One region of the Shewanella sp. P1-14-1 genome, then DNA from elsewhere that is predicted to be linked to it. Evidence: predicted binding sites of a transcription regulator. Region 1 holds the regulator's gene; each other region holds the start of a gene.

Region 1 (7,979 bases):
TATGTCAGCGGCAAAGCCAAATCCCATGACTCGCTCCGCATAGCCTTAACACTGCTAAATACCTGCAAGCACTTTTTAGGCAAAGACTTCACCCCGATTAAAGTGATGCTCAGTGGCCCCGCCATTAACCAACAGGAGAGCGAAGCAGTATTTGGAACCAAAGTGACCTGGAATGCGCCGCAAACCGAGATATGGCTTGATGTCGACTCCTTGATTAGCTCTGAACAACACTTTTTAGCTTCGCTATCCACCTCCCAACATATTCAGCGCAATAACAAAAGTAGTATTAGCCTCAATCAACTCGACTCATATTTAAATATGCCTCAACCCCATGACACGCCTAAAGTGCTTTATGAGCTGGTGAATTACATACGTTTTTATGGTTTACCCACATTAGATTCCCTTTCGGAATTATGTGGTTTTTCGAAACAACAATTACAGCGACGATTGCAGCGTAATGGCTTTAGTTTTACAGAGTTAATGCGCTATATCTTAGGAAATTTAGCAGTGAAATATATGCTTGAAGGCAAAGAGGTTAAAGAGATTTCGCAGCTACTTGGCTATGCCAGTGTTCGCAGCTTCAGTAAAAGTTTTAGGCGATTACATCATCAATCACCGACTCAGTACGTTGAAAAATTGCATCAAAAAAGCCCTCAATAGAGGGCTTTTTTAGATTATCAATATTGCGTATAGCTTATCGATAAACAGGTAATAAATCAGCCATTGCCAATAAGTGACAAGCTGCTGTTAGCACACCAAAAAGAATCACTACAACCACTAGCGGCGTACCACCAGGAACTCTAAAGCTATTCTCATCAGGGAACATTTTACGTGACTTATACGCCATCATCGCTGGCACAATAGCAGCCCAAATTGTCGCGGCAAGAGCGGCAAAACCAATAGCGATTAAAAAACCATCTGGGAATAATAAGCCTAAGATGGTTGGCGGTATAAAGGTCACTGCAGCGGTCTTGATTCGGCCATTAGCCGATTCATCAAAATCAAATAAGTCTGCTAAATAATCAAACAAGCCTAAGGTCACCCCTAAGAAAGATGACGCAACGGCCAAATTAGCAAACAAAGTTAACATGGTATTTAGCCAAGCACTGGACATCACATCTGACAATGCCGCAACCAATACGCCCATATTCCCACCTTGAGCGATAATATCGCTAAAATGACTACGAGGAATATTGCCCATGGTGGCAATTAACCAGCACGTGTAAATCACTAACGCGATAAAGGTACCGATACAAATCGCCTTGATAATCACATTAGGCTGCTTGCCATAATACTTAACTAAGCTTGGCACATTGCCGTGATAACCAAAGCTTGTCAGACCAAAAGGAATGGCAGCTAAAATATATGGAGCAAAACTCGCCTGTCCGTCAGGGACTAACAAGTTCACGGTTTCCACATCAATCAGCAAATTACCGACGGCTAAAAAGAAAGTAATGATCATCCCGCCAAGCATTACTGTCGTAATACGGTCGACCACTTTAGTGCTAATCATCACAATCGCAGCAAGCACAAGGGCAAAAACTAAGCCTGCAATACTTTGTGGTAAATGAATGCCCATACCTGACAAGGTGTGGTTCACAATAGAGCCACCACCACTGATATAAGCGTAAGTCAGAATATATAATACGAAGGTAATGGAAAGCCCATTAACTATCCGCCAGAATTGGCCTAATGTCACTTTGGTTAACGTGTCGAAACTGTCGCCAGGTTTAAAATGCAAGTTGGTTTCAAGTAGCATTAAGCCTGACACCAACATACAAAACCAAATACCGATTAGCATGGCAATGGAATAGCCAAACCACATACCAGCACTGACAACAGGAAGGGAAAACATACCGGCACCGACTGTGGTACCGGCAATAATCATAGCACCGCCTAATAATGATTTATTGTGCGGTTGTGATTGTGTTGAACTCATAAAGTTAGTGGTTACCCATGTTCCATAGTGACGCTATCTACTATGGTTTTACGAACAGATAAACGCAACATACCATTGGCATGGTCGCGAATTCGGATGACAGCAAACTGATTGTCATTACCCGACAAGTGCCCTAATTCTTTTAATTTTACACTCAAATTATTGTAGAGTTTTTTATCATAAAACTCTGGCGCAGTAATTCCGTGTAAAGCACCTAAACGCTGAGCTAATAAGTGGCTCGCGCTTTCTAGATCTGAACGTTCAATATCCGGTTTATAAGCCAATAAATTAAAGATAATCGCGTAACGTTGTAATGTCTCACTGACAGTTTCAGACAATAACATTAACTGGGTAATATTACTTTGATTGAGTTCAAACTCGTCTGTACCCGAAATAAGCTTTTGCTCAACAAATAAGTTTAATACGCTATCAATGTAAGCGGGTAAGTCTTCAATCCCCATAAACAACTCAGCTTTGAGTAGCGGGTAGAAGTCATTAACGATTTCATGAATTTTTTGACGATTAAACTCTTCGTATTGCACCAAGCAACTCGCAATTAACGAAGGAACTGCCATTAAATGGATGATGTTATTTCGGTAGTAGCTCATCGCAATTGCTGAAGACTCTTCAATCGCAATAATTTCACCAATTTGATCAGTGTGCGAAGTAAACTTTTTCAGTGATAGACATTGATCAACTAATTCACTAGCACTGCCTTGAGCTACTGAGGTGTAATCAGTGTAAGGTACTTCTTTCATCAATTTAAGATATAAATCTAGCTGACGTTCCAGCTCTGTGCGCTCTAATGCATTTTGTTCAGCGGCTAATAACACCATACTGGTTAACGTAACAGAGCTCGCAGCTGCTGCACTGTTAATGTTGGTCATCACTTTATTGGCTAATTGATTAACCGCAGGCGTTAACCACGTTGGTTTTTGCTCAGGATCTTTAGCCACTTCTTCACGCCAATCTGGCGACTGCTGATTTAAGAACTGCTGTACGTTAATTGGCTCACCAAAGTTAACGTAACCTTGTCCAAAGTTACCCAACTTACGCAATGCACCAAATACTTGCCATACAGATTCTTTTTGCTTTTTCTTACCGCTTAATTCTTTATGATAAGTCGACACTTCCATGACATGATCGTAGCCAAGATACACTGGCACTAAGGTCACAGGACGCTCGATACCCCGCAATACGCTGTTTACCGTCATGGCTAGCATGCCCGTTTTAGGAGCAAGTAGACGACCAGTACGTGAACGACCACCCTCAGTGAAATACTCAACTGAATAGCCTTTAGCAAATAGTTGATCTAAATACTCTCTGAATACTGCGGTATAAAGCTTATTACCGTTAAAACTACGACGGATAAAGAAGGCACCACCACGGCGGAACATTGGACCTGCCGGCCAAAAGTTAAGATTAATCCCTGCCGCAATATGCGGTGGAACCATGCCTTGATAATAAAGAATATATGACAGTAATAAGTAATCCATATGGCTTCGATGACACGGCACATAAACGATTTCATGACCATCATGATGCAGTTTACGAACTTGCTCCGCACTCTTGATGCTAATACCACTGTATAACTTGTTCCAAAGCCAAGTTAAGAAACGCTCAGCAATACGAATCAAGTTATCCGAATAGTCTGCTGCGATTTCATCAAGGTACTCAATGGCTTTTTCACGTGCCTTTTCTTCGGGAATTTTTTTGTTAACGGCTTCTTCTTGAATGGCACGCTTGATGGATTCTGACTTTAACAGCGAATTGAACATCGCTTGACGATTAGGAAGCTGAGGCCCCGTCATCACTTTACGTTGACGGCGAAAATGCACACGAGCCACACGGATAAGCTTATGCGCAATACTGACATCTGTACCGTGTTCATCAGCCATATAACGCAGCGACATGGCATTAGAAAATTGAATGAAATTATGGCGACCTAAAAATAGAATCATTAACCATTTACGTAACCATGTTGGGTTTTCACGCTCAAAAACAGCAGCGGTCATGGTGTCATCTTCTTTACCTGGGATACGACCCCAATATAGGCTTACAGGCACAAGCTGGATGTCGAGTTCTTTGTTCTTTTGGTGTAATTCGAGCAACTTAGTAAAGTTTGCTACAAATTTATCGCTACTATGGCGCTTACCAAACAAGGGTTTACGCCCTTCCACACACACAATTCTAGGGGTATTGAAACCATCAACATCTAACCGTTCATACGGACTTGGCAAGTTATATTTAGCTGTCATTTCATGTAAGGCAGCAATATCACTCAGCGACTCCGTTTTCATCACATAGACCACTGGTTTGTCAGGATCTAAGTTAAGGTCAGCGAACGGATCCTCAGGCACAACAACACTGTGTACCATTAATTTCTGAATCCAACGTAATGATTTAGCAATGATAGAATCTGGTTTTAGCATGGGTCTTCGCATTATCAACAACGATTTATTGCGCATAGGATACCAGAATATCATTCAGTTACACTAACCTCGGTAAATCTAGTTAACATTTAAGTAGCAAGTTTTGTTGGTTCTAACATCAAGTATCAATCACTTAGTAAGTAGCAAAACATTTAGGTACAGTACTGTATAAATAGACGGTATCCAGTACTTTTTGGCTTATTCACTTGAGTCATCAATAATAAAACACACTAATTTACCGACGACCCACAAAAACAATAAACCACTGATTTTATTATCTTTAAATAACTAAAAACTTCGATAAAAATTCATATCTATTGCTTTATCAGCAAAAAATGTTGGTTAATACTTGCGCGACCAAAGATACTGTATATAATGACAGTCACTGTATAAAAAAACAGGAATCAACATGAGACCTTTAACGCCACGACAAGCTGAAATTCTAGAATTAATTAAATGCAATATTGCCGAGACAGGTATGCCACCAACTCGTGCAGAAATTGCCACTAGATTAGGCTTTAAAAGTGCTAATGCTGCAGAAGAACATTTAAAAGCACTCGCTAAAAAAGGTTGCATTGAAATTATTCCAGGTACCTCTCGCGGTATTCGTATGGTCCAAGAAGAAGAGGAAGTCGAAGAAGGCTTACCACTGATTGGTCAGGTTGCGGCTGGTGAACCAATTTTGGCGTTAGAACATGTTGAACAATACTTTCAAGTTGATCCTGAAATGTTTAAACCCAATGCTAATTTCTTACTACGTGTTCGTGGCGACAGTATGAAGGATATTGGCATTATTGAAGGTGACTTATTAGCGGTTCACAAAATGCAGCAAGCTAAAAATGGTCAAGTCGTTGTTGCCCGTGTTGATGATGATGTCACCGTGAAGCGTTTTGAAAAGAAAGGCAACGTTGTTTATCTGCATGCAGAAAACGAGCAGTACTCGCCGATAAAAGTCGATTTAACATGCCAAAGCCTTACGATTGAAGGGCTCGCTGTTGGCGTTATCCGTAATGGAGGTTGGTTATGAACACATTAATAGGTAATGCACCACGTCACCCAGGTTTATGGATGGACATGGCATCAGCAGCTGCGCCAGTAAAGCAAGGTATCGAAACCAAACAAACAGCTAACCAAGGGTTAACTGAATTAACTCAGCTATGCGGCCAGTTAGCCGTATTAAGTCAACAAGGGCGATGGATTGTACTGATTAATCCACCTCACATTGGTTACAAACAAATTCTAGCGAACGCCAATGTCAGAATGGACCGTGTATTACTGGTTCACACTAAAGATGAAGTCGAAACACTGTGGGCAATGGAAAAAGCACTCACAAGTGGTACATCCAGCGCAGTGATTACATGGACAACCCCATTAGATGCTCGTGATAATCGTCGCATTCAATTAGTCGCTAAAAGCGCCTTAGCGCAAGGTGTCATTATTGAAGATGTAAATACTCACTTACGTGATGACCAATTAAACGCCAGTAATCCTGTGACTGCAACTCAATTGAATTTATCTGCATTTCACTAAAGTCTATTTGCTAAAAAAGCCCTTCATTTCGGTGACGGGCTTTTTTTTGCGCCTTTTTTCAGCAAATTAGATGATAAAGTGATCTTGATCAATATTTAATCTCCAAGTAATGTAGTTAACAAGGGAGTAACATTTATTGACCTCTCTTAGTGGTAAAAATGAACATAAGTGATAAAACGCTGTAAAGATTGTGCTGGTACCATGCGGTATAGAAAGCCTTGAATAAAAAGCGTCAATTTAAGAATTGAAAAGTTCAGTATTAGGTACAAGTGTGGCCACCAAAACCCAATAGAATAATCGAGTATTAATACTCACTGCCACCGTGTACTTTGAAGTGATCAAACTTTTTCGGGAATAGAAAAGTTTGCATAGAGCAGAGTATTACTGTGTGACTTTTCCTTGTTGTTATTGCAAATCGCAATTGGCAGAGGAGTAGTCTTGTGAAGCGATTGTTGTATGGATTAATGGTGCTGTTTTTTGCAGTGCCACTTGCAGCGGCTGATATGCCGCTTAACATGACCCAAGGGGTAACAGAGATCAGTGGTAAGGTTTACGACCTCCATATGATCATTCTTTATATCTGTTGTGCTATTGGTGTTGTGGTATTTGGAATCATGATTTACTCCATGATTTATCATAGAAAATCAAAGGGTGCAGTACCTGCTGATTTCCATGATAGTACCAAAGTGGAAATAGCATGGACTGTCGTGCCGTTTCTTATCCTCATTGGTATGGCAATTCCTGCCACAAAAACCCTCATTGCTATGGAAGACCCAAGTGATGCGGAGTTAACTATTAAAGTAACCGGCTCTCAATGGAAATGGCATTACAGCTATTTTAATGAAGACGTCGAGTTTTACAGTTTACTTTCCACCCCTGCCGATCAAATTACTGGGACAGAAACGAAAACTGAAACTTACCTACTTGAAGTCGATAAGCCCCTCGTTCTGCCAATCAATCGTAAAGTACGCTTTTTAATGACTTCAGATGATGTGATTCACTCTTGGTGGGTTCCTGCATTTGCGGTGAAAAAAGATGCTAACCCAGGTTTTATTAATGAAGCTTGGACCAAGATTGATAAGGTTGGTACCTACCGAGGTCAATGTGCTGAGTTGTGTGGTAAAGACCACGGATTCATGCCGGTGGTAGTTGAAGCCGTTTCTGAAGCAGACTTTGAGCAATGGCTAAAAGATCAAAAACAACTAACTGCTGATGCAAAAGCCGCGGCCGAAGCGTCACTGTCGCAAACCCTGACCTTTGATGAGTTGATGGCTCAAGGTGAACAAGTTTACATGGGCCGATGCGCCGCTTGTCACCAACCAAATGGTGCAGGACTACCTGGTGTATTCCCGTCTCTTATCGGCAGCCCAATCATTAAAGGGTCAGTTGCTGGCCACATTGATATTGTCGTCAACGGCCAGCCTGGTACTGCCATGCAAGCCTTCGCGAAACAGCTTACTGCAACAGAAATTGCAGCTGTTGTGACCTACGAGCGAAACGCTTGGGGTAATGATTCTGGTGATGTGGTTCAAGCTGCAGATGTGAACTCTGGTGGGGCACCTAGCGATGCAAGTGATAAGCCAACGCCTGTTACTTTGCCTGCTGAGTTACCAGCGACACAACCTGAGGTAGAACAAGTGGTTGCTGACGTCGTTGAAGAAGCAACGCCTGACGTTGTTATGGATGACTTATCTATGGATGAGCTGATGGCAATGGGTGAGCAAGTTTACCTCAGCAGCTGTGCTGCATGTCACCAAGCCGCTGGTACAGGTTTACCTGGCGCATTCCCTGCGTTAGTGGGCAGTCCGTTAGTCATGGGCCCTGTTGAAGGACACCTTGAAGTGGTTATCAATGGCCAACCTGGTACAGCAATGCAAGGATTTAGCTCCATACTCTCACCTCAGCAACTCGCAGCTGTTGTGACGTATGAGCGAAATGCTTGGGGAAATAATACTGGTGATGCTGTTCAAGCCACCGATGTTGTTGGTCATGGAAAGTAAGGGATACAGATGAGCACAATTACACAAGATACTACCCCAGCTCATGATGAACATTCTCATGACGGCCATGATGATCAC
Region 2 (7,979 bases), on a different contig from region 1:
CTCACAGTATAAATAGCAAGGACATCTGGACGATCTAAGAAATAAGTAATTCTTCTGAAGCCTTCGGCTTCACACTGGGTACAGTATGCGCCATCAGACATATACAAGCCCTCTAGGCTAGAATTAGCCTCAGGATCTTGTAAGGTCACTAGGGTTAATTCAAAGTCATCAAGGCTCGTTTGAATCACTAATTCATTATTTGCTTCTTGATATTGAGCTTTGTCACCGTTTATCAAAACAGACTGTAAATTTATTTGCTCACCAACCAAGACTAAATTTTCGGTATGTTGACCAACACGTTGCACCTTACTGGTGGCTACAACTGTGGTTTCATTGCCCTTTAAATCGAAATTTAAATCAATATGGCTAATAGTATAAGTGGGTGCTTGGTAATCTTTCAGGTGTTTTGCTTGAGCTTGAGTCATAAATAATCCTTGAATAACACTTAGCAAATTATGCGATAAATTTTACTTAATAAAAAACGCGCTTAAAGCGCGTTTTTTTCTGGCGAAATAATGATTACTTCGCAGCTAGTTTTTTAGCATCAACCATATCTAAAGTGATTAGTGCTGTTTCTTCTAAGAACGCATCTGGCACTTCTAATTCATCTTCATCTGACGCATCTGTTTCACTTCCAGCGGCTTCGCTTTCTGCAACGTCAGTTGTTTCAGTCTCAGTTGATTCTTCATCTTCATCATCTAAAGATGCAAGAGGCTCTAGTCCATTCTTAACACGACGCTCATTGGTACGATCAAGAATACGTTTTTCATCTTCTTCACGTGATGCAATACGCTCACTTTCAACTAATGAAATCGTCTTATCGTTATGATGCTTTTTAAATTCTGCTATATCATCAAAAATATAACCGAATTCGACATCCGTTTTAATACGTTGCTGATGCTTAGTATCAAGCTTGGTAATCAGCTCAGGATAGATATTGCCAAGTGTTCCGTATTGCGCAACTGGCACTTTATCCCAAGGTAAGGCGTTTTTCTCTTCAGATTCACCATATTCACCCGGCTCTAAGGCACTTGGGAATTTAATGTCAGGAGTTACACCTTTAAGCTGAGTACTGCCACCATTAATACGATAGAACTTTGCGATAGTGTATTGAACATGACCAATTGGTTTTTCATACATATCGTAAATGCGGCCAAGGCTCTTGTGTTGTTGCACAGTACCTTTACCAAAACTTGCTTCTCCAACAATGAGTGCACGGTCGTAATCTTGCAGTGCTGCAGCAAAAATTTCTGAAGCTGAAGCGCTATAGCGATCGACCATTACTGTTAGTGGACCGTTGTAAGCACTCTTACCGTCGTTATCACGATTTTGAGTTACGCGGCCATTGGCATCACGAATTTGAACCACTGGGCCCATATCGATGAATAATCCGGTAAGCAAAGTAGCCTCGGTTAACGCACCGCCGCCATTGCCACGTAAATCGATAATAATGCCTTCGACGTTATCTTCTTTCAGTTTGGCAATTTCTTTTTCTACATCTACAGATAAGTTCATGTAGAAACCAGGAATTTGAATAACCCCGACCTTACGGTTGGCATATTCACCTTCTGTTGGTTCAACCACTTTAGATGTTGCAGCTCGGTCTTCTAAGCGAATTTTATCTCGAATGATAGTTACTTCGAAAGTTTTCGCATTAGCGCCACCTTTTTTAGGTAGTATTTGTAAATTAACCTCACTGCCTTTTGGCCCTTTGATTAATTCAACTACATCATCTAATCGCCAGCCGATAACATCAACAATTTCACCGTCTTTTTGGCCTACACCAATGATTTTATCTTCAGGTGATAGTTTTTCACTACTGGCCGCAGGGCCACCAGCAACAAGACTTTTAATGACAGTGTAATCGTCATCCATCTGTAACACAGCACCAATGCCTTCAAGGCTTAGGTTCATTTCCATTTGGAAACGTTCAGCATTACGAGGAGATAAATAACTTGTATGAGGTTCTACTGTACGCGCAAAGGCGTTCATCACACCTTGGAATACATCTTCACTGTGAGTTTGGCTCAGACGCTTGATAGCATTGTTATAACGCTTACCGAGCACTTCGACTGTTTCTTCCCAGTCTTTACCAGCAAGTTTAAGATTCAATGCATCGTATTTAACACGCTGACGCCAAAGCTCATTAAGTTCAGCTTCATCTTTTGGCCAAGCAGCTTCTTCACGATCGAACTCATAAGCATCACCAGCTTCGGTAAAATCGAATTCTTTATCAAGTAAAGTTAACGCATAGGCAAAACGTTCATAGCGACGTTTTTGCAATAAAGAGAACATATCAAAGGCAGGAGCGATATTGCCCGTTTTGACCATATCGTCAAACTGAGTTTGATACTGCTTGAAGCTATCAACATCAGCTTGGGTAAGCACATTACGTCTGAAATCTAACTGTTGCAGATAACGGTCATAAATGAGCTTAGAAAAAGCATCATCAAGTTCAAAGCGATGGTAATGAGAACGGGTAAATAAATTCGTTACTCTTTTACTCGCAACCTTATGTTGAGGCTCTTGCTCAAGTTTGGGTAACTCGTTGATTTGAATAGTGGGTGAAATTGCCCAAGCCGAAAAACCGACAAATAAAGTGGCAATCGACGCAGCCAAAGTGAGTTTTCGCATCAACAAGTTACTCCTTAAATGATCACGATAATAAAATATGCTCGGCACGTACTTTAACGACTAAACCAGAATCAAGTTGTACATGGACATCTTCTTTCTTGATATCAGTGATAACGCCGGCAACTGGATTTTGCCCTAACTTCACACTAACACGTTGTTTTTGTTTAAGCTCGTCAAATTTTGCTGGCACATAATTAACTTTTGGTTCAGCAGGCTTTTTCGCTTTTGCTGGACGGTCTTTCTTAACTGGAGCAGTTTTTGCTGAAGGTGCTTTTCTAGCAGGCTTCTTTGGATTTGCTTTTGCAGCTTGTGCTTGGCGTTTCGCTTTTGCTTTCTCTTGGCCTTCTTTTAGGGTTTGCTGAGCGTGATCAATATGCTCTTGCTCAAGCTCACCACAATCTTGGCCATCTAAGTCGATACGCTGTACGCCAGCTTTAACGCCTTTAAGGTAGCGCCAGCTACTTGTATAACGTCTAAGTGCAACACGTAATTGTGTCTTACTTACTTTAGAATCATCAGCCAACCTTTCAGCTAAATCTTGAAACAAACCAATTTTTAATGGCTTAGTTTCACCTTCTGCAATAAAGCATAAAGGAAAAGTTTCATATAAATACGCTAAAACTGCGTTGGTGTCGGTCAACTTGTCTGTTGATTCCATTTTTACTTCCACGTTATATAAGGGGACTGGTTAATAGCTTTCTTGGCTAGTACAGTCGTTTGTCTTTCGTTAAACAGAGTCTTGCTTAACGTTCAAATTAGCACTTCCTACATGATTGCTAAAGCAATTGAAACATGCCTTAACAAATTAACTTAGTTAGCTGCAATTTTACAGTAAATAAATTTTTCAGTAGTTAATGCGTGCAGCTCAGTATTATAAAGCGCATCACAGCGATTGCGACCTGCAATTTAGATTATTTGTTCGCAAATTAAGCAAATAAGCAAGATTCGAAGCTTTTTACTAAGATTTCGAGACCTTTTTGATCGTCTGTATCAAAACGATTCAACAATGGACTGTCAATATCGAGCACGGCAACCACATCATTTCCGTTACGAACCGGCACAACGATTTCTGAATTACTGGCTGCATCACAAGCAATATGCCCTTCAAATTGGTGTACATCTTCAACAAGTTGAGTCTGATCTAGTGCCGCAGCTGTCCCACAAACTCCTTTGCCTATCACAATACGAGTACAGGCAACTTTACCTTGAAACGGGCCTAAGACTAATTGGTCTGCTTTTTTAATGTAAAAGCCAACCCAATTTATATTGTCTAAATTATCATTTAACAACGCCGAAAAGTTTGCCATGCCAGCAATCAGATCATCTTCGCCTTCCATTAATGCTAATACTTGACGGTTCAATGTGTCATAAAACTCAGCTTTCATTCTACTTCCTAAAATATTTTATTCTGTTGGCGCTTTTTTATTAGTTTTTTTCGTGGCTGCTTTATTGGCAACTGGCTTAGGTTTTACTACGCCTTTTAATAAATTAGCTAGCTCATCTTTATTAGAAGCTAAGTAAAAAGCAAGCTTCTCTACACTATTCTCGTCAATTTCGAGTTCAGCGCTAGTAATAAAAGGAACTAAGTTATCAGCAATGTCGAGCATTTTGTCATAGGCATCGGCTTCCTTTTTAGATGTAAATGTCATCTTTTCCACCCCTTCTCTTACCACGACAAACTTTGTAATTACCGCCATGATTAACCTCTTACTGTTTTTATATACAGTGCATAGAGTGTCATAGAACTAACTTCTGATGCAAGTATTCTGATTATTCTGGTATTATCTGGTTTTATTGTATCTTGAATAATTGACGTTTTGACTATTTAAAGCCATATTTTGTGCACTTTAGTCAGATATTGTTCAGTAATTTACAGCTCTTAATTATATAGATGGATGGTTTGCGCTTTATATGCCAAAAAATGTAGATCAAGAGAGCATCGTTTTATGTCGCTCTTGTGACTTAGCAGTTCAGCGCCGTGCGCTACCTTCGAATGTCAGAGCCCTATGTCCTCGCTGCCATACGGCACTCTATGATGTGCCATATTGCTCTATTAACGGCATGCTAGCTTTGTGTATTACCGCGCTACTTTTTTTTATCCCAGCTAATTTTTTACCCGTTTTAGAAATCCATTTTTTGGGTAGCATCCGTGCAACGACTGTCTACGAGACAGCCATCGCAGTTTGGGCACAAGGTTATTGGATTGTCGCTGTTGCTGTTATTGCCTCAGCAGTGATTGCCCCTGGCTTATTAATACTGTCGATATTGCTACAAATCATTATCGTAAAAAGCAACTTACACAGCTATTTTTGGCAACGAACCTATCGGCGTTTGCTGAAAAACCAAGCCTTACTCACCCAATTATCAATGTTAGAAATTTATGTCATTTCTTTCTTGGTGGCCGCATTCAATTTATCTGACTTTGCGGATATCTATTTAGGCATGGGAACTTTTTGTTTCGGAATGTTATTTTTGGTTATTTTGTTTTTGCAACGTGAGTATAATCTGGAACATATGTGGAAGCTGACTCATGACGAATAAAATAGAACAAGCTAAAAGCAATGATTACCAGCAAGGTAAAGATATCGGAATGACCTTGTGTGGGGTATGTCGCAACATTAACCCTATTGAGCAAGGGTATTGCAGCCGCTGCGAATCAAAAATACAACCTCGTAATGAACAGAGCTTGCAACAAAGCTGGGCGTTATTAATTACTGCAGCGATTTTATTAATACCAGCCAATATTTATCCGATCACTATGCTCACAAACCAAGGCAAAGTGACTTACGATACTATTTTTACTGGGATAGTACATTTAGTGCATTCGGATATGATCCCTATTGCCATTATCGTATTCACCGCCAGTATTTTAGTACCATGGCTAAAAATTGCTGGACTAGCGATATATTTAACTGCGATTAGTTTTAACTTACCAGTTTCAAAAAAGAAGCTCATGGTGGGGTTTCATATTATTGAATGGATTGGCCGTTGGTCTATGTTGGATTTATTCGTTATTGCACTGACAGTTGCGGTAGTCAATATGGGTCAACTTTTAGATGCTAAACCCGCTCCGGCAGCAACCGCATTTGCACTCGTTATCTTACTGACTCAATTGGCAGCTAAGGTGCTTGATACACGTTTACTTTGGGATCGCTTGGACAAAAAAAATGACACGAATTGAATCACCAAAAGTCGTTAAAAAGAAACTTTTCTCTCCGATTTGGTTACTTCCTATTGTTGCCCTGGTATTAGGGGCTTGGCTAGGTGTTAAAAGTATCAAAGAGTCGGGAATTGAAGTTCAAGTGCACTTCCCTAGTGCTATCGGTATCGATATCGGTAAAACCCTAGTTAAATATCAGGGATTAACGGTCGGTAAAGTCACCGATATCAGCATTGATAAAGACCTTTCTGGCGTCAATGTTAAAATCATTATGGATTATCGCTCTGATCCATTTTTAAACAAAAATACCCAGTTTTGGCTTGTGACTCCAAAAGCAAGTATCACAGGGATAGAAGGATTAGATACCTTATTTTCAGGTAACTATATTGCTATTCAGCCAGGAGATGGTAGTTCGGCATCAGAGTTTGTTGCTTTAACAGAAGCCCCTACGATGATCCCCAATGATGAAGAAGGCATTGTTGTAAACCTTACCACTTCAACACTAGGCTCCCTTGATGTCGGCTCAATGGTATTTTACCGCCAAGTGCCAGTCGGCAAGGTGGTTAACTACCGGTTAATCGATAGTGATACCATTACTATCAGTACCTTTATCGAGCAGCAATACGCACACTTAGTCAATCAAGAGTCACAATTTTGGAATGTCTCTGGGCTCAAAATCGATGCCTCTATGTCAGGGATTAAGGTGAATACCGAAAGTTTGGCATCATTACTTGCTGGCGGGATCAGTTTCAACTCAGATACAAAAGCGGACAAAGCAGTTAGTGGCGATACCTACGTACTTTACCCTGATGAAGAAAGTGCAGTTAAAGGGATTGAATTTGTACTTACCGCCGAAAATGCAGATGAGATAAACCAAGGTTCAGCGCTGGTTTATCGTGGCGTTGAGGTGGGTAAAGTTCATCAAACTCAATTGACTGAATCCGGCGTTAAATTTTTAGCCAAGTTTGATGTGCAATATCAGCACTTATTAAATGCCGATAGCCAATTCTGGATTGCTGGTGCCGACATTTCGCTTGAAGGTGTGAAACATGCAGCACGTTTATTAACTGGGAGTGTCGTCAATGTGCTCCCAGGCACCAGTGACCAAGCGTTACCAGAGCTATTTACTTTACAACCTGAAGCGCCAGATTTACTTCAAGCGCAAAAGCTCACAATACAACTTACTTCTGATGAACACAGTGGCTTAACCGCAGGCGCAGAAGTTAGATTTAAACAGATGCCTATTGGTACTATCACTGAAGTGACATTAACCGAAGACTTTACCGGTGTTCTGTACCAAGTCGAAATTTTACCTGAGTTCGCCTCACTATTAACAACTGATAGTTATTTCGTCACAGAGTCAGCGTTAAGTATTGACGCCTCTTTAGACGGCGTATCTGTAACAACAAGAGATTTAAACACTGTTATTGAAGGTGCGGTTTCCTTGGTTAAAGGAAAAAATAAAGCATTAGTTACCCCGCAGGCAAAATTTGCCTTGTATCGTTCTAATGATGACGCACTTATCGCCCTTAATAAAAATAACATCACCACATTAACACTCGACAGTATCGATGGCGCGGGGTTATCTACAGGTTCTCCTATTTATTACAAAAAAATGCAAATCGGTAGCGTTAAAGAAGTTTATTGGAACAGCAATACAGACCAATTCTCGATTCGTATCGCAATACAAAATAAGTTTAAACAGTTGATTAAAGACTCAAGTGTATTTTGGCGTAACGATGCAGCAAATATCAATGCAAGCTTGTCTGGTATCGAAGTCGATGTGGCACCTTTAGAAGGTGCACTCAAAGGCAGTATTAGCCTGGGTTTACTTGATAATGACCAACCAGGCAATGTATCTCGCTTGTATGACTCTAAAGCCTTAGCGCTTAAACAGGCTAAAGCCATTACCTTAATCTTGCCTGCTGAAGCAAAAGTTTCTGAAAAAGCAGCGATTCGCTATCAAGGCCATCAAATTGGTATAGTGCAGCAGGTGAAGTTAAATCAAAACCTCGATACGTTAACAGCAAGTGCCTATTTATACGGTGAATATGCTGATCACTTTACTAAAGCGGACAGTGAATATTTTGTGGTTGATGCGCAAATATCTTTAACGGGTATAACAGCCCCAGAAACCCTAATCACCGGCCCTTACATCGGTGTTTTACCGGGTAATCAAACTGAT
Region 3 (7,979 bases), on a different contig from region 1:
AGCCAGACAATTTTTGCTTCATGTCTTCTTGCTGCACTGGTAATGATAGCTAAGTCAACGGCCAAATTCTTATGTGCACCGTTCGATTCTAAATTAAATTGATACGAGTAATTATTTTTCAATAATTCCTGCTGAACCATATAGTTATCTACAATTATAGTAGGGTTACGTTTCTCATCAAAGGCACGATATAGCTCTACGTATTCGTTTAAGTCATCGACGATTAACTTAACGAACTCACCCTCTAAATTTCCACCTAATGATCCATAACCTGAAGCTATTTTTTTCTGATATAGCTGCTGGGGGCGATCTTTCAGTGTTTGTATACCAATATCGATTGAGCCTTCAATCAAACCATCATTACTGGTTTTACGCCATTGCCTTAATTCAATTACTGCGTTTGTTTCTCGGCGAATGGCTTCGATTAACGCTTTACCCATCATCACAGCTAATGGCTCTCCGATATGGACTGTGATGTATTGCAGGTTTTTGGGATCAAAATATTCAGGCTCTAAAGCAATATTGATTTGTTCTATTGAGCTTTGAATCTTTGGCGCAATTTTATCGGCGTAACTGGTGGGCTGCAGACCGTTTGCTGTTCGGATAAACAAAGGGTCGTTTAGTTCTTCACGTAATTGTGCAAGTACTTTTGAAACAAACGACTGTGATCGTCCAAGTAGTTTGGCAGCACGTTGGGTTGAACCTGATTTATACAGGGTAATAAACACATTAAGTGCATTAAGATCCATAATATACCGATAAATAAGAACATCTTAATTTCATATTACATCATTAAAACGTCAAACACAGTAATGGCATTCGCTAATTTGCACATATGGAATATGCCTTATTCCAAATTTACATATAGAGGTTGTTAATATTCCATTTAGTTATCTTATTACCCCTTGGAGAATACATGTCAGAACAGCACGAACTTGCCACCATCCCAGAAGAAAAACCAAGCATAGCGCTTGTTATTGCCAAAAAAAGTATGTGGTTCATTATCGCCGTAACAACAATCGGTTTGTTGAGTTATCTGTTTTCATTATTAACAGCTATTCACGGGAAATCATTACCCGAAAGTTACTTTGTTAATGGTTATCCATCCATTTTAGCGCTTCTGGATTCTGAGTTATTTATGGGGTTTGTGTTTGTCGTGACCGTCTCGATCATTTGCTACACATTACTTTTATTTTGGCGATTGCATGAAGTGGCAGTACACAAGGCTGAAGCCATGTCGAGTGCACACACGCAAATTGTATTTGCTTTGTCACTGTGTGGATTATTCATTGATAAAGCCTGGTGGGTTCTTGCCATAATCATTGCATTTGGTCGTTGGGATGTACTTGCCAATAGACTTTCAAGCATTATCAGCAACGGCATTAAAGGAGATAAGTAAATGAAAGAGATTATGCTCCCTTATGTATTAATCATTTGGTTACTGGTTAAACTTGGTGTTATACAGTGGAATCTAGCGAATGCTGTTCGCTCAGTTGGTTTAGGGTTCTTTATTGCCTTCATGCTATTTACGGCTCATCGTTTTTGGTCTCCAGCAGACTTAACTGACAGCTCAACGGTTAAAGCTCCTCATGCAGTGCTTAGCCCTTTGTTTGGTCAAGAAATCGAAGAGATTTTTGTTACTCATAACCAAATGGTTAAAAAAGGCGATTTGATTTACAAATTGGTGTCAGTCGACAGTGAAAAAGAAATCAGATCGTTAAAAGCGCAAAAAGCTGCTGAGCTTGCTAAGAAAGAAGCACTTAAACTGCGTATGGAAGCGCTAGAAGTGACGCTTAACAATGACAAACGTAACTTTGTTCGTGTCACAGACTTACGTGATTATGCCAGTGAAATGACACGAGATGACTTAGAAGCAAAAATACAATCTACCGAAGCTGAAATCGCATCAGTGGTTGCTGAGCTTGAAACTCATCGTGCGCAGTTACGCGCGTTTGATGCACAGATTGGTTCTGCTCAGTGGAATGATGAACGTCGTGAAATTAGAGCTCAATTTGACGGTCAACTTTCTATTACGAATGTAGCAGTAGGTAGTCGTATTGGTAACATGCACCTTTATGATACCTCTAAGAAGTTTTTAGAAATGCGAATTGCAGATCAATCGTATCGTTATATTAAGCCTGGCCAATTTGCCGAGTTTTACGTTGATGCTTTTCCTGGTGAGATATTTCGAGGTCGAGTGCACAGTGTGACTTCAGGTACAGGTGAATCGATGATCAGCCCATTAGCAGGAACTCAGCAAGTTAGGCAACATGTTGGTAATAACGCTGGAAGTCATGGGCGTACAGTGGTTATTGAATTTGAAGAGCCAGAAGGCTATTCAATCCCGATTGGCGCGACAGGTTCAGGCTGGATATCGGCTGAAAAGCCAGCGAGTTTCTTAGGCTTCATGGATATTATTGGCGCTGCAACAGTCAGACTTAAAGCCCTTAAAGCTTACCTAAGCGCTTTGTAATAAGAAGTAATAGATAGTTGCGGAAATATAAAAGGGAGCTTTGGCTCCCTTTTTTATGTGTTTTATGTGTATCACTTAGCGTGCTTACAATAAGATTCCCTAGAGCGTTAAAACAAATAACTCCTTATTGACTTAACGCTTGATTTGAGGAAATGGTGTCATTATTAGTCGCCAATTTAATTTGCTTGTATTGCTGAAATACACCTTGAGCTAGAATCGTTATTGTCATCACTTGATATAAAATTCCAGACCATGACATCAAATATATTGAAAGCATTAAGTTCAATGCATTACTCACTAGCATAGCGGCGCGAAGTGCCATTCCTTTACAATAAAATAGACTTATACTCATTACCACTGCTGCAAAAACTGCGCACCATTCACTCCAATGTTCTGCCCACATTACTCCCTGTAAAATTGCTACAGTAGAGAAGGTAACACTCATCATTAATGGCACGAATTCCGATTTCGTTGTATGGCCGAGTTGCTGGCAACAACGGAATCGAACCACATTTACAAGTTGATTCGCCATCCCAAGAAAGCTGCCTAGTAAGCCTAAGTGAATGGCTGTAAGAATGGATGCAAGCATATTGCCATGAATAAATTTGCAATCTTGTTTTTGGCTATTTGCCCACCAGCCGATAGCCATTGAAATGAAGCCTAGTAATTGCACAAAGAACAGTTGATTAAACGCAAACTCAGACACGCAGATGATACTCACTAAAAAATCGAAGGGCGTATTGTCTATATTTTCAGCAGCATTAATTTGATCTGAACGAGGTTTTCAGCTTTAGCCTTAATATTCAGCCTAAAAATAGTTATTTTCTGATTTAGTGTGCTTCAAAGGTGTAAGGTTTGTTCTTGATGGGTAATGGCTTTGTTTGTTATTTGTTGCACTTGTCAAGTTTGTGGTCGCTGTATACTATCCCGTTTTAATAACTACTCACGTCACTTCTTAATCGTTTTTCAACATTTCATTCAAACACTCACTTAACGACAACTGACCTTTGGGATATCTTGCCAACAGGTTGTGTATTGTGGGGTCAGTAGCTCTCTGCGCATATGCCACTTTCCAGTAATTCCTTGGGCGGCAACAAATATTGAGTCAGTGCCATAGCGCTGGTTAAGCTTATCGCAAACCTGCATGAGTGTCGGATCTTTGGCCGGAGTAAATAAGTCTCCCTGTAAATGCTGTACCGGAGAAAGGTCAATAAGACCAATGCCAATTTTATAATACCGTGTATTTGGATTAAATAACTGACTCCCTATGGCTGTTGCATAACTAATGAGTTCGCATGTGTCATTGGTCGGAAATGCACAACGATAATGGTATTTAAAACCGGAAGGTTGCTCATCGTATGGAGAGTTTTTGGCAAAAATAAGTAGACTACTGGCTGCTGAATCCTGTTGTCTCGCTTTAGCGGCAGCGATGGCTGCATGTTTACTCAGGGCTTGCAGCAAAGATTCTCTATCAGTGATCCGCTGGCCAACACTGCGGGTGGAAAAAATTTGCTGCTTATCAGCTCTTGCGCTATCCCATCCTTTACATTGCTCGCCATTGAGCTCTCGCACCGTACGCTCTATTTCAATACTAAAATTTTTACGGGCGATTCCAGGCTGTAAGTTCGCTAATGCTAAAGCAGTATGAACCCCCATTGCCTGGAGTTTTTTACCTATTCTTGAGCCGATCCCCCAGACATCGGTGGCTTTCATGTTTGCTAGAATAGCGCGGCGCTCTTCATCGGACTCGATGCAGCAAACACCGTCATACCCAGCAAGCTTTTTGGCTGCGTGGTTGGCCACTTTAGCGAGTGTTAAGGTTTCGCCAATGCCAACACAAACCGCTAAACGCGTTTCTTTCCATACTGCTCTGCGAATAAGAGAGGCGTGATGGCTTAAACATGGAATTGCTGGGTAACTACGCTTAAAAGAGAGAAAAGATTCATCAATACTGTATATGTGCTGTTCGGGGGCGAAGCGACCAATGACATCCATCATGTTATGAGACAAAGAGGCATAAAGCTCATAATTAGAAGAAAGTGCAATAACCCCTAGTTTTTCACATTGATGTTTAACTTCAAAGTAAGGGCCAAATTTACCAATGCCTAATGCTTTAGCTTGACGGTTGGCCGCGACAATACAGCCGTCATTATTGGATAGGACAACAATAGGGCGTCCACGCCATTCAGGCCTAAACACTTGCTCTGCGCTGCAATAAAAAGAGTTGGCATCGACTAAGGCATACATGGGTTAACGACCCGACAATATTGGGCTTTGACGGTGACAACGTATTGAACGGATCACCACACCTTCAACAGTAAAGCTGTCATGTTCTTGAATCAGTACACTATGGTGATTGTCATTCGCTGATAATAATAATCGCCGCTGAGTATCAATTAATTTGCAGACGAAGCAACCATTATAATTCGCCACAATAACATCGTGATTTTCCACATTAACATGGCGATCGACTATCAAAATGTCTTTATCAAAAATCCCTATCTTTTCCATTGAGTCGCCGCTGGCTTGACCGATAAATGTTGCGCTTGGGTGTTCAATCAGTAGCTCATCTAAACTGAGTGGTAGCTGTCGATATTCAGCAGCAGGGGACTCAAAACCTGTAATGCCAGCACTGGCAAAAATAGGGATCACATTCATAAATCTCACATCACAAAATTACTGTATATTTATACAGTATTATAGTGCTCCCCGTAAAATTGGCAATAATTTATCTGGTTTTGGCGGCTTTTTGAACGAAGTGTGCGTTTTGCGAACGGATTTTAGCTAGGAGCGACAGAGGTCATATTGATAAGTGACTAATAGGTATAGCTACTTGATAAATAAACAGGTCAAGTTGTAGAAAATACTGCCAGCTTGAGAAGTTAACTTTCTGTTCAGCTTAGGTTTAGCAAAATTCATTACTATAACAGTCAGATAATGATTATTTACTGTCGCTTAATAATATGAAATATGTGCCTTCTAGTTGTTCTTTGTCTCAATGAGGCGCGAAATGGTAACTAATGCGTCAGTGAGATGGATAAGATAGTGTCAATTAACCGGGCACATAATTGATTAAATCGGAGTGAGTATGAAAAAGTTAAAAACGATTACTGCATTTATTGCATTCAGTTTATTTTCAGTGGCTGCTAATGCCAGTTTTTCAACTCAGCAATCTGTGGTCATTCAAATAGACCAATCTATTGCCAACATCGATAGCGCTGTAAGCTGCTCAATAATTTACTCGCATACGCCGTTAGCGTCAGAAGCAGATTTTTATAAAGGCATGGTTTACGAGAACTATTCTAACCTAGTTGAGCAATTAGTATTAACAGGTCAGACAGAACAACAAGCAAGGCAAATTGCGATGGAAAAGGTAGTGAGCCAAGCTACGCATATGGAAACCTTAATAAAAGAGCAAAAAGCCGATGGCAACAAGGCGCAATTCACTCAGTTATTAAAAACCACAGCAGTGCAAAACCAGTGTGTTCACTATGCTAGTAATAACTAGTTAACGGTTTATTATCAATATCGGTAGTAATAACCATACGAATAAAAATATACCCGGTCACCACAATTGATGACCAGGTATATTTATTTAGCAGTGCCCATATTTAACAGGGTGCTAAGTAAATCGTTAATGCAGTGAAGAGACTATTTTATCCTGATTAAAGCCCCTGATAAGCGTGCCATTAACTTGCAATAAAGGGATCCCTTGGCCGTTTAATGCTTGATAACGTTCATTAGCAGCGAAAGATTTCTCAATATCAAACTCTTGATAAGCAATGCCATTATCGTCAAAAAAGATACGTGCCTTTTGGCAGTACTTGCACCAAGCTGTTGCATACATAATAACTTCATTACTGGCGGCATAGGTGGCACGGATAGGCTCGACCGGTGATTGATTCCAGTGTTGGTAAGCGGCGTAAAGGACCAACAACACAAATAGCTTTTTCAATGAATACCTTCCATGGGCTCAATGGGCTTAAAAAATAATCGTAATTATATAAATATCGGGATGAAAATTAAACCGCTATTTCAACATGACTAAATAAGCGATTACGAATAAATAAAGTGGGGATAAGACAGTATTTAACTAGTGAATGTAAGCAATTAAATCATGCCAGATTCATATCTCTTTTAAGGATATTTTTTGCGGCAACGATATCAAATAAAAGCACTTTAAAATCAGTAGTGTGATTCGCATCAAATTAGCCTGTGACAGATTGTCGCACTGTCTACGCTTCTGATTGAGCAAAGCGAATTAATCTGCGAAAACGTTCATAGATAAATAATAAATGGACGTTGTAATGAAATTTAATACTTCAATTTTAGCTGCGCTGATTGCGGCATCTTTAACGCCAAACTTGGCAATAGCAGATCATACTACAAAGACCTGTGATGGTGAGCAATGCGATGATTATATCGTTGTCACGGGTGAATTAATGAAAGAGCCATCTAAGGTTACTACCGATCCCAAAAAACCTCGCTTACCTTTACCAGCATACGATGGCGCAGGTTTCTTGAAAACGATACCAGGCTTTAGCATTAGTCGTAAGGGCGGCGCTGGTGGCGACCCTTCTTTGCGAGGAATGGGTGGTTCACGGGTCAGTATTGTTGATGATGGCCAACATGTTTATGGTACCTGCGGTGGCCGTATGGATCCTCCAACCGCATATATTTATCCTGAAGCCTATGACGCCATTACTGTCATTAAAGGACCGCAAACGGTTAAATATGGTCCAGTGGGCTCAGCCGGAACCGTTTTATTTGAAAAAGAGCGCCATAGCTTTGTAGAAAAAGACATGGAAGGCCGATTGAGTATGACAGGCGGCAGCTTTGGCCGAGAAGACTATTTGGTTGAAATGAAAGCTGGTACTGAGACGCATTATATTGACTTTGATATGAATAAATCCAAAAGCGATCACTATGAAGATGGCGATGGAAACACAATACAATCAAGTTATGATCGCAGTAATGTCAATGTGGCGCTTGGATGGACACCAGATGAAGATACCGTTGTTGAATTGGCCTATGGCAGTTCAAGTGGTGAAGCTGAATATGCAGACAGAGCAAATAAAGCACGCCAAATTGACAATGAAAACCTAACACTTTTGGCGAAACGAGACGTTAACTCATCATGGTTAAACAACGTCGAATTTCAATTTTATTCCAATGAAAACGATCACATCATGGATCAATTTGATCAAGGAGTAAATGCTGGTACCAATGTGCGCCGTGAGACCACAGGAGGGCATCTTTGGTTGGATATAGCGTTGAGTGATAAGTGGGAAACCCTAATCGGTATCGATTATATGGACAGTGCGCATGAAGGCAGAAGCATAGACAAGGAGTTAGATAACGGCCTTGATGATCTATTGGCTAAGCCTTTTAACAAAAACATGAGCTATGAGAATATCGGCGTGTTTGTTGAAGCCAATTACCATATCAGTTATGCGACAAGCCAAGGGAAAATTTTAACAGGGTTAAGATTGGATCAATGGGATAC
Region 4 (7,979 bases), on a different contig from region 1:
ACTCAGACTCAAACCCAACACCAGAGCAAGGTGTGTTTAGCTTAGGTGTTTCAGATAACCCAGCGTCAGCGAATGTGGTTAATATTGCTTTTAAGCAGGTCGTGTTAAAAAATAGCGATGGTGCAATTTCATTTGATGTAAACACTGGAGAAGATGGCTTACAACACGTCGATTTATTAAGTGTACAAGGCTCTGAAATAGAAACATTAGTTAGCGGACAGTCAATTCCAGTTGGCGAATACCAGATGTGTATTTACATGCAAAACAATGAAGTCTCAATAGATGAGAGTTCATATGTGCTGTCTGGTGCAGAGCTAGATACTGACACCAATGAATGGGTCGGTGGCGTGGTAGAAGGGCTTGTCACTAATAGTAATGGCTCATGTGGTGGTGTTGAGGCTGAAGAGGAAGATACTGGCAGACTTTTCTTCAATAAATCATTCACCATCGCAGCTGGAACCAATAATTTTGTGGCTGAATTTAACCTTACCAAAGGCCTACAAGGACCAAAAGGTAATAAAGATTATTGGACCCTAAAGCCGACTTCTGTTCAGTTAGTTAATACTGTTGAAGTGGGCGCAATTTCAGGCCAAATCAGCGAACAAACTATGGCTGATTGTGAGACTGCAGCTGGTGGTTCTGAATTTAACGCTGCTGTTTACCTTTATCCTAAAGACACCGCACTAGAGTCTATGGCTGACTTCAGAGACGCTGACTACAGTGAAGATGAAGTCGCGCCAATAGCTTCAGCAAGAGTTAATCCAGCTCTTGATGCCAGCGGAGACGTTGAAAGCTATGGATATGAGTTTGGTTTTGTCAGCGCAGAGACCTACAGTTTAGGTTATACCTGTTTAGCACAAAACGATGATCCAGAAGATACCAACATTGCTGAGCCTGACGATGGTTCTTTGCCGTTCTTTTTAAGTGCAGATGAACAGAGTGTTGTGGTAGTTGAAAATGAAACAACTGTAAGAGATTTCCCAATGGCGCTTTAGTCGCAGATGAATGACTTATTACTTTTGAAAGAGAAGCCTAGCTTCTCTTTTTTATGTCATGAAAATCGAAAATTAGTTTGTTCTATTAAAGGGGAATTAGTCATACTTAGCTGAATTTTAATTAATTACTTTTTAAAACAGTATCAACCGTTATATATGGTTTAACGGTTAACACTAAATGGAGGCTATTTAATGTCCAAAATCGAATTTACCGCAGAACAACGTGAAATGATGGTTAACAAGCTTCAACGCTATTTTGAAGAAGAGCTAGATCAAGATTTAGGACAGTTTGATGCAGAGTTTTTATTGGACTTTTTAGGCAAGAATATTGGTGCGCATTTTTACAATCGTGGCTTACATGATGCCCGGGCAATATTCGAAGCTCGTATCGAAACCATTGATGAAGATATATACGGTATTGAGAAAGATATTAAATAGCTATTCAAATAAATCAGCCATTTACTATTTGTACGACAAACTATTTACATTGTGCTTTTCCTCTCATAGGTTAGTCAAAGGAACTCAATCTTAAAAGATCCAAAATGGAGAAAAGCAATGTCTCAGCCACAAAGAAATGATATCCCGCAAGAAGCGTTTGATTGGTATGATGAATATGCCCACGGTGGTATGGACCGTCGAACCTTCATAAAGAAGCTGGGTACTTTAGTCGCTGTGGGATACTCCATGAGTGTTCTGACATCTGCGCTTTTACCTAATTATGCTCTTGCTGAGCAAGTATCATTTAATGATGCAGATATTAAAGCGACTTATGAGACATTTGACTCGCCACAGGGGCACGGTAAAGGTCAAGGTTATTTTGTGGTACCTGCGAATAAAACGGGTCCATTACCTGTTGTATTAGTGATTCACGAAAATCGCGGCTTAAATCCTTATGTTAAAGATGTCGCTCGCCGTCTTGCTAAGGTAGGTTTCATTGCATTTGCGCCAGATGCTTTATATCCATTAGGTGGCTATCCTGGTAATGATGACGAAGGCCGCGCAATGCAGCGTTCGATGGACAGAGATAAAATTCAGCAAGATTTTGTCGCTGCGGCTAAATTTTTAAAATCTCATGAAAACAGTAATGGAAAACTAGGCGCGGTAGGTTTTTGTTTCGGCGGCTATATCGTCAATTATCTTGCAGCAGTCGAATCTGACTTGCTTACCGCAGGGGTGCCTTTTTACGGGACACCCGCTAAGAAAGAGCTTCGAGAAAATATTAAAGCGTCATTAATGGTACAACTTGGTGAAGAAGATGAACGGGTTAATAAATCATGGCCTGATTACGAAGCTGATTTAAAGCGTTATAAAGTGCCTTATCAAATGCATATGTATAAAGGCGCCAAGCATGGTTTTCATAACGATTCGACAGGTCGCTATGATGAAGCCAACGCTAAACTGGCATGGGATCGTACCATTAGCTTTTTTACAGAGAAATTAAGTTAACGACTCGTTATTGATGGTGCCACAATAACAGGAAGCTTCGGCTTCCTTTTTTAATGCGAAAATTTTGAACGAGTGGTTTGTTTAACTCATTTTCATATTACGACGTATCACTTGTTTAGGTTAAAAGACTAAAAGGTGGTGATATTACTCATTTCAGTTAACCCTAAAAATATTAAATTACTGATTTTATTCTTAAATAATAGTGGCCTTATAATTGCTTTAACCAAGTGCTCAAATTATTACGTAAAGTTCATTACAGAAAGTTCATTACAAAAAGTGCATTACATTAAACGGTAAGCGTAAAGCCGCAAGCTTAGCGTTAGCACTAGGTTCATCACTAAACATAAGGGATTATGATGATAAACAAATTCGCAAAGTTGCTAAAAGAGTATAAATCACTGCTCATTTTTATTGCGTTAATGAGTGTATTTAGAAGTGCAGTCGCTGATTGGTATACCGTGCCTACAAGCTCAATGAAGCCAAGCATATTAATTGGTGACAGAATTCTTGCAAACAAAATGGCGTACGATGTTCGCATTCCTTTTACTCATGTTTCTTTATATAAAACAGGCGATCCAGCTCGCGGAGATATCATTATTTTTGACTCCGAAGCTGCTGGAAATAGACTGGTAAAGCGTGTCGTTGGCGTACCTGGCGACACCGTAGCGTTAAACAATAATCAATTGGTGATTAACCATCAAAACATTAATTATCATGATCTTAGTTATAAGAGTAATCGTTATCAAGATGATAGGCAGGATAAGATTGAAGATTTACTCGGCGTGGCACATTCAATAAGAGTGAATAAAATGGGCTCAATACGCTCAAAGTTTAACGAGGTTACTGTGCCAACCGGGTATTATCTTGTATTGGGTGATAATCGGGATAACAGTGCTGATTCACGTGTGATTGGGTTTGTGCCTCGCAATGAAATCATCGGACGCACAAAGCGTGTTGTGATGTCTTTTAATTATGATAATTATTATTTACCTAGGCATGATAGATTTTTCCATTCCCTTGTCAGTGGCTAAAAGAGGCTAAATTGTCACTAAAGCACTTTACTATTTGCTGACCAATGAATTCGAAATAAGCCACACCTTAATGAGTGGCTTATTTTTACTTCTCGCTGAATTTAATCCTACCTTTAAAAATTTAACTTGTTTTATATCAATAAAATAAATCAGATTTTTTCTAATTAAACCCTTACAATCTTAGTGCTAATTTCGTATTCAATTAAAAGGTTATTGCATGTCGACTGTTACTCAGCAGCAAATCGGAATGATTGCATTAGTCGTTGACGATTATGATGACGCTATTGCCTTTTACACTCAAAAACTACAGTTTACCTTGGTCGAAGATACCGATTTGGGCGGCGGAAAACGTTGGGTGTTAGTGTCACCGCCAAATGGCAATGGCACCAATTTGTTATTAGCCCAAGCCAGCAATGAAACTCAAAAGCAGTCGGTGGGTAATCAAACTGGAGGTCGGGTATTTTTGTTTCTTCAAACTAACGACTTTTGGCGTGACTATAAGTCAATGCAGGCCAATGAAGTGGTATTCAATGAGGAACCTAGGGTAGAAGAATATGGCACTGTTGTGGTGTTTCAGGATTTATACGGCAATAAATGGGACTTACTTGAGTTGAGTAAGTAAACAAAATAAGCAAGTCGAATAAGCCAGTTTAATGAAGTCATAACAGTAGTTATAAAAGCTGTATTTAATGCAGTAGTGAAGTTTAATTAATCGTTTGTTGAGGTAATGAATGGGAATGGTGATTGCTTTTCTTTTATGGGGTGTGGCAGTGGTTTTCTCTGTTATCACTGTTGGTGTTATTCATCTGTGCAATAAAAAAGCTAAGCAACGAGAAGTTAACAGCAAGTACATGCTTCATATTGTCTTAAGCTCAATACCATTGTGGTTGTTGATTTTCTATTTCCCTGTTGATTATTACACATCCCATAACGATCTCGATGCTCTGATAACGGTATGGTCAACCAAAACTGCACTGACAATATTGAGTCCAGCAGTTACTGCTATCGTTATTTTAGTGCTACGTATTATGAAAGCGAAGCAACTAGCAGACAATGCAGATTAGGTGATAAATAGGCTGCACATCGTTCTTTACAACATAGCACTTAATTTATCATTTAAAATAGCACTAAAGCCAAAATACACTCTGGTTATAGGCTTAAATAGCAGCCATAAAAAAAGCAGTGTTAGCACTGCTCTTTTATCAAAATTCAAAGGGCGTTGTTGCCACTTTTAGCTGAATAAAATCAGCAAACTTTACTCAGAAAGTACTGGTTAGCATATCGATTAACTCAGTTTCAGTGGTTGGCATTTTAGCAAGTTCAACCATTTCTGGTGAGCCACCATTTAACATGTAAGCACTTGTGGTCAAATGATCATGATGAAACCATTTCCCGTTAACGCAGACGTCTGTGTAACACTTCTCACATTGTTTCAATTCCATAACGGGCTCCTGAGCTCAAAATTTGCGATAACTAAACCTATCCCAAGAATTCATTAACAATGATGATCCAGATCAACTTTATTTCAGCTTTAATCATCTTAATTTAGATGAAACGTTTGTTTTTGGTGGTATAAAAAGTCAATTATATGGCAGTTGGGGCGATTTTATATTCTTTATTTTTCGGTTATGAAAATAAACTACAAAAAAAGCAGTAAAACTCGCCAATTCTAGTTCGTTAACATGCTTGAAGGTAATATTTTGTCGTGCAGGCGTCATTTATTGCCAACGATTACCAAACTAAATTTTTTATGGATAAAGTAAAAAAACTTTAAATAATTACTGTAATTGCCCACTGTAATTATATACAGTATCAGCATGATATTAAAAAGCCTGCATTAAAAGGCTTAACTGATTTAAACGGTTTGAATTGAATGATCCTGTATATTGCCGAGAAACCCAGCTTAGGTCGCGCTATTGCCGATGTATTGCCAAAGCCCCATAAAAAAGGCGACGGTTATATCATGGATGCTAATGGCAACTATGTTTCTTGGTGTGTCGGGCACTTGCTGGAGCAAGCTGAGCCAGACGCTTACGATCCAGCCTACAAGTCCTGGCAATTGGCACATTTACCAATTGTGCCTGACAGTTGGAAGCTTAAGCCTAAATCTAAAACGCGTTCGCAGTTGTCCACCCTTAAAAAATTGATAAAACAAGCCTCAAGTCTTGTTAATGCGGGCGATCCAGATAGAGAAGGACAATTGCTGGTTGATGAAGTGATAGCACATGCGGGTGTAAAAGCCGACAAACTTGCCCAAACCCAACGTTTGCTGATTAGCGACTTGAACCCTAGTGCTGTCAAAAGAGCACTAGGACAAATGCGCAGCAATAAAGAGTTCGTTCCGCTTTCAACATCAGCATTAGCTCGCAGCCGTGCTGATTGGCTTTACGGCATGAATATGACCCGAGCCTATACCATTCAAGGCAAAAAAGTGGGTTATCAAGGAGTATTGTCGGTTGGCCGAGTACAAACACCGGTTTTAGGTTTAGTTGTGAGGCGTGATGAGGAAATAGCCAATTTTGTCCCTAAACCTTTTTATGAAGTACTTGCGCATTTATTAACTGACAAAAATGAATCATTCTCCGCTAAATGGAAGCCAAGTGAAGCGTGCCAGCCATATATGGATGAAGAAGGTCGCGTGTTAGCAAAGGGCTTAGCTGAAAATGTTGTTGGTCGAATTACTGATCAGCCTGCACAAGTAACTAAGCTTGAAGCAAAAAGTAAACGCCAAAATCCACCTTTGCCCTATAGCTTATCGTCACTGCAAATTGATGCTGCTAAACGTTTCGGTATGAGCGCAAAAGACGTCTTAGATACTTGTCAAAGCTTATACGAGCGCCATAAACTGATTACTTATCCGCGCTCAGATAGTCGTTATTTACCTGCTGAACAACATGGCCTTGCACCGCAGGTGATAAAAGCAATTGTCAGTAATGACGCGACGTTAACTGCAAAAATTGATTCGCCAAATGCTAAGCTTAAATCTAAAGCTTGGGATGATAAAAAAGTCGACGCTCACCATGCCATCATTCCCACTGAAAAAATGGCTAATTTAACCTCTTTATCGAGCAAAGAAGCGAAATTGTACTCGCACATTGCGAGGCAATATTTAGCCCAGTTTTATCCAGCTTATCTTTATGATGAAACCCAAGTGGAAGTGACCATCGCTGGAGGACTCTTTACCACTAAAGCGAAACAAGAAACTGCAATGGGGTGGAAACAACTATTTGCTTCAAGCCAATCGAGTAAAACAAGCATGAGTTATATAAATGGCCCAAGTGGGCATAAAGATGAAGAGGAACTCAACACCTTACCTCCGCTCGTAAATGGTCAGCAATTACATTGCGCTCGTGGTGAACTGCTTGAGAAAACCACCCAACCACCGAAGCATTTTACTGATGCGACATTACTTGGCGCCATGACAGGGATTAATCGTTTTGTGAGCAATAGCGAAGTAAAAAAAATCCTTAAAGATACCGATGGACTCGGCACTGAAGCGACTCGTGCAGGCATTATTGAATTATTATTTAAACGAGGTTATTTGCAGCGTCAAGGGAAGTCAATTGTGGCAACCCAAGTCGGAGTCGGACTCGTTCATTCACTACCAGAAAGTGCGACCACACCTGATATGACCGCATTATGGGAAAGTAGTTTAGATGCCATTAGCCAAAAGCAATTACGTTACGATGCATTTATGTCTCCTTTAATTACCCAGCTCAATGAGTTGGTTACTCAAGCTGCTAATCAGTTACCTAATGCCTTAGCGGGTGTGACAGGTCCTGGTTACAAAAAACGCCGAAGCGGCGCAAAAGCGGGTTATAAACGCAAGTCCACAACGGGTGTAAAATCGGCCTCTAAGAAAAGGCCACCAAAGAAGGCGACGAGTTAATTGGTTTTATAGAGTAAGCCAAGCAATATAAAGCTATGGCTAGTGATTAGCTTAGTATTGATCGAATAGCGTTACTGTCACTGAGTAACGTGCGTGTGAACAAGAAGCTTTACAAGGTTCTTTTTGATTTGATGTTGCGATTTTGTTTGTTTTAGGTAATCTAGCGCCTTTAATTTAACTACATCATTAAATCAAAAGGAAGTTTATGAATATCAAGGATGTTTTTAGCACAGGTTCGTTATTTAAAGCCTTGCCTTTATTATTATTAATCATTGCAGTTTTTAACTCTTACTACATCGTTATCGAGGGGCATGTAGGGGTTGTTAAACGCTTTGGCGAAGCAATGGATCAACAAAACCCTGGATTACATTTTAAAATCCCATTTATTGAAACTGTCGAAGTCATTGAAGTTAGAACCCGTAAAAATGCAGAAAAAATGGCTTCAAGCACTAAAGAGCAAATGCCTGTAACCATCGAAGTATCGGTTAACTGGACTGTCAATAAAGAAGCCGCTTTAGATTTGTTTAAAAGTTATGGCGGCTTAAGTCAATTTGAACAGCGTATTTTAGATCCTCGTTTTCGTTCTGCGACCAAAGATACGATCCCACAGTTTGAAGC

The links. Region 1 encodes LexA, which represses DNA repair genes until DNA is damaged. Its sites were predicted from a motif close to TACTGTATNNNNATACAGTA; they were not measured.
Region 2: the regulator LexA is predicted to act here: its motif matches at 4,343-4,362, upstream of AN944_RS09980 (YebG family protein).
Region 3: the regulator LexA is predicted to act here: its motif matches at 5,151-5,170, upstream of AN944_RS10410 (LexA family transcriptional regulator).
Region 4: the regulator LexA is predicted to act here: its motif matches at 5,265-5,284, upstream of AN944_RS18365 (DNA topoisomerase III).

The regions. Positions count from the first base shown of each region.
Region 1 is NZ_LKTL01000019.1:96,338-104,316, forward strand. It holds gene AN944_RS14710 (helix-turn-helix domain-containing protein) at 1-660, shown strand, start outside; gene mtr (tryptophan permease) at 695-1,939, opposite strand; gene plsB (glycerol-3-phosphate 1-O-acyltransferase PlsB) at 1,951-4,371, opposite strand; gene lexA (transcriptional repressor LexA) at 4,781-5,398, shown strand; gene AN944_RS14730 (cell division inhibitor SulA) at 5,395-5,901, shown strand; gene coxB (cytochrome c oxidase subunit II) at 6,342-7,901, shown strand; gene ctaD (cytochrome c oxidase subunit I) at 7,911-7,979, shown strand, end outside.
Region 2 is NZ_LKTL01000011.1:109,566-117,544, reverse strand. It holds gene pepN (aminopeptidase N) at 1-425, opposite strand, end outside; gene prc (carboxy terminal-processing peptidase) at 520-2,634, opposite strand; gene proQ (RNA chaperone ProQ) at 2,657-3,292, opposite strand; gene AN944_RS09985 (GAF domain-containing protein) at 3,561-4,019, opposite strand; gene AN944_RS09980 (YebG family protein) at 4,038-4,331, opposite strand; gene AN944_RS09975 (paraquat-inducible protein A) at 4,546-5,175, shown strand; gene AN944_RS09970 (paraquat-inducible protein A) at 5,165-5,815, shown strand; gene AN944_RS09965 (MlaD family protein) at 5,802-7,979, shown strand, end outside.
Region 3 is NZ_LKTL01000012.1:64,631-72,609, reverse strand. It holds gene AN944_RS10435 (LysR family transcriptional regulator) at 1-749, opposite strand, end outside; gene AN944_RS10430 (hypothetical protein) at 917-1,399, shown strand; gene AN944_RS10425 (HlyD family secretion protein) at 1,400-2,473, shown strand; gene AN944_RS10420 (YgjV family protein) at 2,598-3,179, opposite strand; gene AN944_RS10415 (Y-family DNA polymerase) at 3,464-4,720, opposite strand; gene AN944_RS10410 (LexA family transcriptional regulator) at 4,724-5,131, opposite strand; gene AN944_RS10405 (hypothetical protein) at 5,562-5,981, shown strand; gene AN944_RS10400 (glutaredoxin family protein) at 6,108-6,428, opposite strand; gene AN944_RS10395 (TonB-dependent copper receptor) at 6,781-7,979, shown strand, end outside.
Region 4 is NZ_LKTL01000030.1:12,521-20,499, reverse strand. It holds gene AN944_RS18400 (DUF4382 domain-containing protein) at 1-995, shown strand, start outside; gene AN944_RS18395 (DUF2164 domain-containing protein) at 1,188-1,433, shown strand; gene AN944_RS18390 (dienelactone hydrolase family protein) at 1,551-2,441, shown strand; gene lepB (signal peptidase I) at 2,798-3,472, shown strand; gene AN944_RS18380 (VOC family protein) at 3,690-4,094, shown strand; gene AN944_RS18375 (hypothetical protein) at 4,210-4,536, shown strand; gene AN944_RS18370 (hypothetical protein) at 4,732-4,914, opposite strand; gene AN944_RS18365 (DNA topoisomerase III) at 5,346-7,361, shown strand; gene AN944_RS18360 (prohibitin family protein) at 7,567-7,979, shown strand, end outside.